Saccharolobus solfataricus: one gene and its partner. Each later gene encodes a partner of the first gene's protein in a complex. Links are inferred from orthologs where the notes say so. Each region holds a gene or a part of one and is shown in the gene's direction. Other genes may lie near its edges. The genes, in order: psmA and SSOP1_RS01355.

Region 1 (3,297 bases):
GCATAGACTTGTTCTTAAAGAGGGCGATGATGTCATTAAATGTATAATTTCGTTTAATACTTCCTTGGAGAATATAAAGGAGGAGATAAAGAAACTTGTTAATAGTCGAATCATGCATTCTAAACTCTAAGCTGTTTCCTTATGCAAAAAGGCTAGGTTATAATACGATTTTTAGTGAAGATGGTTTAGTTGGTATAAAAAGAGTTACTATAAAAGTAGAAAATGGAAATCAACTGAAAAAGGCGTTTAAGAAGCAATTTGTTAGTAAGGAAGTTTTGGTTTTTGTAAAACCCCTTTCAATAGATGCCTTAAAGTACGCTGTTATCAATAAGAGGGTTAATGCTGTGGTATTAGATGATGATAATATTAGAATATTTAAGAAAAGCATGCTAAATCTGTTAAGATCTTATGGCAAATTTGTTGAGATTTCCCTTAAATCTTCTAGCGGGTTATTATATAACGCTATACTGTTTGCATATAAATGGATACCTAATATTATTTTCTCCTCGTATGCAAGCTCTTTTGATGAAATCTGGAGTCCAATCTCCAAAATAAGTTATTTGACTGTACTGGGAGCTGATGAAGAGGAAGCTTATAAGTTTGTTATAATAAATCCCATAAAGTTGTTGAATGAACTCAATTCAATTAATAATTGACATTATATTAATATTATGGATTCTTATATTAACTGTATTATATTTTAAAAGAAGACAATTAAATGTTGATATTGTAAAAAATAAGAAAATAATAAGAGCTAAAAGGTATATAGTATTTTATGTAATCTCTGAATATAAAGTAAAAGGCGATGATTTAGAGAGAGTTATTCGCAACTCCTTGAAGGACTTATTAGGTAGTGTGTGGCTTAACATTGCAAACCCCAAAGTTGTTACCTATCGAGAAGATACTCAAGAAGGAATTATATCCACTAATAGGGTAGGTTACAAGGCAGTTTTAGCTAGTTTACCCTTTGCTAAGGAAATTAATAATAATAAAATTCTAATAGTTCCTAGAAGGACAACCGGTAGCTTAAAAAAGGCGAAAAAACTAATCGGATTAAAGTGATGAAGCCGCTCCGGACTGTATCGATGATGTTCTCTGCGACGAGCTGAACGATATTTTTAAAATTAGGGATTACTCAGTATTTCATGAGTGAATAGTATATGGCGTTCGGACCAGCCGCTATGGGATATGATAGGGCAATAACCATATTCTCGCCCGACGGATCACTATATCAAGTAGACTATGCATTTGAAGCTGTAAAAAAGGGATGGACAGCAATTGGTATTAAATCAAAGTCTAGTGTTGTTATTGCAAGTGAGAAAAGGAAAGCTCAATCTTTACTAGATGTAGATAGCATAGAGAAAGTATTTTTAATCGACGATCACGTAGGGTGCAGTTTTGCTGGATTAGCTTCTGATGGAAGAGTTTTAATAGACTATGCAAGGAATATAGCATTACAACACAGGTTAATATATGATGAACCAGTTAGCATTGATTATCTAACCAAATCAGTTGCTGATGTTAAGCAAATGTATACACAACATGGAGGAGTTAGACCATTTGGCGTTGCCCTAGTAATTGCGGGAATAGATAAATCAGTTCCTAAATTATTTATGACTGAACCTAGTGGGCAATATATGCCATATCAAGCTGTTGCAATAGGGCAGGGTTACTATACAGCTACTGAGTTTTTAGAGAAGAATTATAAGGAGGATTTGAATGTGGAAGAGACTATATTGCTTGCTTTAAAGGCCTTATCGGCTACTCTAAAGCCTAATGAAAAGTTAACTCCAAATACTGTGGAAATAGGATATGCCTCAACCCAGACTGGGTTATTTCTGAAAATGACTAATGAAGATAAGAATATGTATTTACAGAAGTTATAATAAGGTGGATTTTTTTCATGACGAAGGAGCGTGATTATGTAATAGTTAAATATGAGTCACATGGAGAGAGGTTTGAGATATTAGCTAAGCCAAAAGAAGCATTAGCTTTTAGAAGTGGGAAGAGCATAAGTCTTTCTGATGTAGTGGTTTCTGATACTATTTATAAGGACGTAAAGAAAGGTTTAAAAGCGTCTCCAGCATCACTTAAAAAAGTTTTTGGTACTACCGATTTCGAGACAATTGTAAAAGAAATTTTACTTAAAGGTGAATTACCAGTAACTGCAGAACAAAGGAAAGAAATGCTAGAAACTAAGAGAAAGCAAATAATTGATTTTATTCATAGGAACGCAGTTGATCCAAAAACTAATTTGCCAATTCCGCCAACCAGATTAGAGATGGCAATGGAACAAGCTAGAATACAAATCGATTTAAACAAAGACGTGGAAGCACAAGCTATGCAAATAGTAAAGGAGATTTCTAAGATAATTCCAATTAAAATAGCAAGGGCTTTGCTTAGTATTAAAGTACCATCAGAATATAGCTCTAAGGTTAAATCTCAATTGCATAACTTAGGGGAGGTAAAAAAGGCCAATTGGTTAGAAGATGGTACGCTACTTGCGGAATTGGAAATACCTGCCGGTGCACAGCAAGACGTTATAGATAAGTTAAATAGTCTTACAAAAGGAGAAGTTGAAGTTAAAGTATTGCAAGTGAGATGAACATGAGTCAGTCCCAGAAAATTGTCTTACAGCCAAGGTCAATAGTAGTTCCTGGTGAGTTATTAGCAGAAGGCGAATTTCAGATTCCTTGGTCTCCTTATATACTAAAGATTAACAGCAAATACTACTCCACAGTTGTTGGGCTTTTTGATGTAAAAGATACTCAATTTGAGGTAATTCCCTTGGAAGGCTCGTTTTATTATCCTAAGATTAATGACATAGTAATAGGTTTAGTGGAGGACGTTGAGATCTATGGCTGGGTGGTTGATATAAAAGCACCTTATAAGGCTTACTTACCAGCTTCAAATCTTTTAGGGAGGTCTATTAATGTTGGAGAGGACTTAAGGAGATATTTAGATGTAGGTGACTATGTTATAGCTAGAATTGAAAATTTTGATAGGTCAATAGATCCCGTCTTATCCGTTAAAGGCAAGGATCTAGGGCGTGTAAGTAATGGTATAGTCATCGATATAATGCCAGTTAAAGTCCCACGCGTTATAGGTAAGAATAAAAGTATGTATGAGACCTTAACCTCAAAAAGCGGATGTAGTATTTTTGTTGCTAACAATGGTAGGATATGGGCTACTTGCCCTTCACGCTTTTCTGAAGAAATTTTAATTGAGGCAATTAGGAAGATCGAGAATGAGTCACATATAAAAGGATTAACAGATAGAATAAAACAATTCATTGAG
Region 2 (3,120 bases), 410 kb from region 1 along the record:
CTCCTAAGGGACCTTGTTGCTCGCCTATTTTTGATTTAGTATATGTTTCTTTTATTATCGGTAGTTCATACTTAAGCCTGGCCAGTTCTATTTGCATTTTTGCCTCTTTTGACCCTGCATGTAGTGCAAATATTTCTAAGAGAAGCAGTATTTTGTCTAAGACCTCTTTTCCTTTCAGTTCTCTTCTTATATTTATAAAGTGCCTAGGCTTAAGTTGTTCGAATATAATTAACGTGGAAATTTCCTCATCGTTCTTGATTTGTTGTAGCTTATCATATTGTATATAAAATTTCACATTAGGCGATTTTGGTAATTTATAAATACTCGTTACCTTATAGTTAGCCCCCTCAACTAACGCTATTGCCTCTTCCTCAAACTCTTTAGATACAAAAAGAGCAGCTGTTTTCACTTCTTTCCCTCTTTAATATTTACCACGTCCCCTAAAGTTAATCCAGTGTCATCAAATTCTTTCTCGCTTTCTTCGTTATTTTCTAATGGGGTAACTAGTTTAATGCCAAGGATTTTCTCTAATTGCCTAGCTTGAGAGATTGTAGGTTTCAATTTACCACTTTCAAATCTTTTAACAATGTTTTCTGATACTTTTAATTTTTGTGCTAGCTGCTGCTGTGAGATACCCAATTGTTCTCTAGCAGTTTTAATAATCTTGTAATAATCTGTTACAATTTCTAATTCAGCATTTTCCATTTTGGGTGGTTTAAGAGTGGCTTTCTTACGTGTTTCGCTTTTCTTACTATCTGCCTTTACTATCACTGCATGTTTTCTTATTCTATCGTAACACGAATTACATACAGTAATAATTGAGCCTTCATACGACACAGTTATACCTTTACCACGAATTTGAGATCCACATAATTCACAGTATTCTTCACTATTAGCTTGCATATAAATACCTATTGTAAATACTTGTATTAAACGTTTTTAGTCTATGCTAAACAAGTATATATACGGGTTAAATTGTCAGGGGATTTCGACACAATAAGGGATGCTTCTTCTCCGGATGAAGTTCAATTAGTTAGATTATTAGAAGAAAAAATCAAGTCATTGCAAATTGAAATTGAAAATCTAAGAAAAGAACTAAATTATTATAAAGCAGAAATGGAAAAAATGTTAAGTCCTCCGCTAATAGAGGCAGTTGTATTGGACGTTTTACCAGACGGTAGAGTTCTAGTTAGAAGTTCGTCAGGGCCAAATTTGGTAGTAAATATAGCTAGTCATATTGATCAAAAATTAATAAAGCCTGGAATATCTGTTGCCTTAAATCAAAGAGGATCTACTATACTGGAGGTTTTACCACAGAAGGAAGATCCAATTGTAAAGACAATGGAAATTATTGAAAGACCTAACGTAACTTATTCTGAGATCGGTGGATTAGAAGAGCAAATAAGGGAGTTAAGGGAGGTCGTGGAATTACCTTTAAAGAATCCTGAGATATTTAGGGAGATAGGAGTAGAGCCACCAAAGGGAGTTTTACTATATGGTCCGCCCGGTACAGGGAAGACTATGTTGGCAAAGGCAGTAGCCACTGAGAGTAATGCTGTGTTTATTCATGTTGTTGCTTCAGAGTTTGCACAAAAATTTGTGGGGGAAGGCGCTAGGATAGTTAGAGAGCTATTTGAGATGGCTAAAAGAAAGGCGCCATCAATAATCTTCATTGATGAAATTGATGCTATAGGTGCTAAGAGGATAGATATAGGAACTAGTGGAGAAAGAGAGATACAAAGGACGCTAATGCAGCTCTTGGCCGAACTTGATGGGTTTGATCCATTGGATAATGTTAAGATCATAGCAGCTACCAATAGGATAGATATATTAGATCCTGCGTTATTGAGGCCTGGTAGATTTGATAGGATAATAGAGGTTCCTTTACCTGATTTTAAAGGGAGAACTGAGATATTTAATATATATTTAAAGAAAATGAAAATCGAAGACAATATAAACCTTGAGCTATTATCTCAGCTTACAGAAGGGTTTAGTGGTGCAGATATTAAAAACGTTTGTGTTGAAGCTGCATATATGGCAATTAGGGACGGTAGGAATAAGGTAACGATGAACGATTTAGTTGAGGCTATAAACAAGATTAATGTTAAAAGGAATAAAATGGAAAGCATGAAAGAGAGGCGAGAGAAGTATAGCTAAATATAAAGAGTTTTTAAGTAAACCATCAGAAGCGAAGTATAATGAGATCTTAACTTTACGTTCTATTGCTGAATATCAATTCGATTATAATGTTTCTAGATGTTTATTCCCCGAGGATCAACACTTTTTAATTCAAAGATCCTTAAATACAAGGAAAATTAGAAATGTGCTAACTAGTAGGGGAGAATTATATTTAGTATTAAGGGCTCAAGATGTTTTATTTTCTCTTACGTTGTTAAGCGGGAGTGTAATTAAGGAGTGTTCAAAGTTTCCAGAATATAGGGTTATAATACCTAATAGTTTCGAAGAATTCATAAAAAATGGAAGGAATGTCTTCTCTAAACATGTAATAGCGGTTGATAAGCGAATAAGGGCTGGAGATGATGTAATAGTTGTGAATGAAAATGACGAGTTAATAGCAATAGGTAAAGCTAAATTATCCGGAGAAGAAATGATGGAGTATAGAAGAGGTATGGCAGTTCACGTGAAAAGAGGTGTATTAGATGAGTAACGTTAAGATAGTAATAAAGAAAGATTTAAGTGAATTAAAAGGTTCTACATTTATAACTGGATTTAGAACTATAGGGGAGGTAGGATATTTAGCAATAAGGCATTTAGCCTTGAAAAGAAAAATGGAAAGAATAGGGTATGTTGTTACTAAGTATTATAGAGATGTCACGTTTTTAGATGATTATGGCATTGCAACGCCTTTCGATATATTCTATGATAAGGACAAACATTTAGTACTATTACTTAATCATATTTTGCCATTTCAACGTGAATGGAATGATTTCGCTTCAGAGGTTATAAAATGGGTTAAAAAATTATCAATAAACAATATACTTCTTGTAGGAGCACTAGATAAAAGGTATAAGGTCGGAAATGAGAGTTTAAAATGGTTAAAAACATCAAAGTGTAAGCTGAATTTAGATTACCCTCAGTTAGACAAGCAATTACTAATGG

The links.
Region 2: the proteins of psmA (region 1) and SSOP1_RS01355 are in contact, whole or in part, in a cryo-EM structure (PDB 6HE5), measured with the Archaeoglobus fulgidus proteins. The link is inferred for Saccharolobus solfataricus from one-to-one orthologs. Residues at the interface, in WP_010877997.1 of Archaeoglobus fulgidus: Ala30, Arg33, Gly34, Ala35, Asp51, Arg53, Val54, Lys66, Ser79, Gly80, Leu81, Val82, Met166; in WP_010879468.1 of Archaeoglobus fulgidus: Asp391, Leu392, Lys393, Gly394, Met396, Phe397, Val398.

Annotation. Positions count from the first base shown.
Region 1 is NZ_LT549890.1:645,961-649,257, reverse strand. Bases 60-3,023 are described here. They hold psmA (archaeal proteasome endopeptidase complex subunit alpha), read left to right. Parts: upstream 60-1,160; coding sequence 1,161-1,886; downstream 1,887-3,023. Other genes in these bases: rrp4 (exosome complex RNA-binding protein Rrp4), read left to right, coding at 2,608-3,023; SSOP1_RS03810 (ribosome assembly factor SBDS), read left to right, coding at 1,904-2,605; SSOP1_RS03820 (Rpp14/Pop5 family protein), read left to right, coding at 631-1,062; SSOP1_RS03825 (RNase P subunit p30 family protein), read left to right, coding at 96-656; SSOP1_RS03830 (RNA-binding protein), read left to right, coding at 60-130. Outside these bases: more of SSOP1_RS03830, read left to right, coding at 1-59; more of rrp4, read left to right, coding at 3,024-3,297. UniProt on the Methanocaldococcus jannaschii protein: Component of the proteasome core, a large protease complex with broad specificity involved in protein degradation. The M.jannaschii proteasome is able to cleave oligopeptides after Glu, Asp, Tyr, Phe, Trp, slightly after Arg, but not after Ala.
Region 2 is NZ_LT549890.1:231,677-234,796, forward strand. What follows is about bases 280-3,066. They hold SSOP1_RS01355 (proteasome-activating nucleotidase), read left to right. Parts: upstream 280-975; coding sequence 976-2,157; downstream 2,158-3,066. Other genes in these bases: hflX (GTPase HflX), read right to left, coding at 280-409; SSOP1_RS01350 (multiprotein bridging factor aMBF1), read right to left, coding at 406-903; SSOP1_RS01360 (PUA domain-containing protein), read left to right, coding at 2,222-2,668; SSOP1_RS01365 (proteasome assembly chaperone family protein), read left to right, coding at 2,661-3,066. Also shown: more of hflX, read right to left, coding at 1-279; more of SSOP1_RS01365, read left to right, coding at 3,067-3,120. UniProt on the Methanocaldococcus jannaschii protein: ATPase which is responsible for recognizing, binding, unfolding and translocation of substrate proteins into the archaeal 20S proteasome core particle.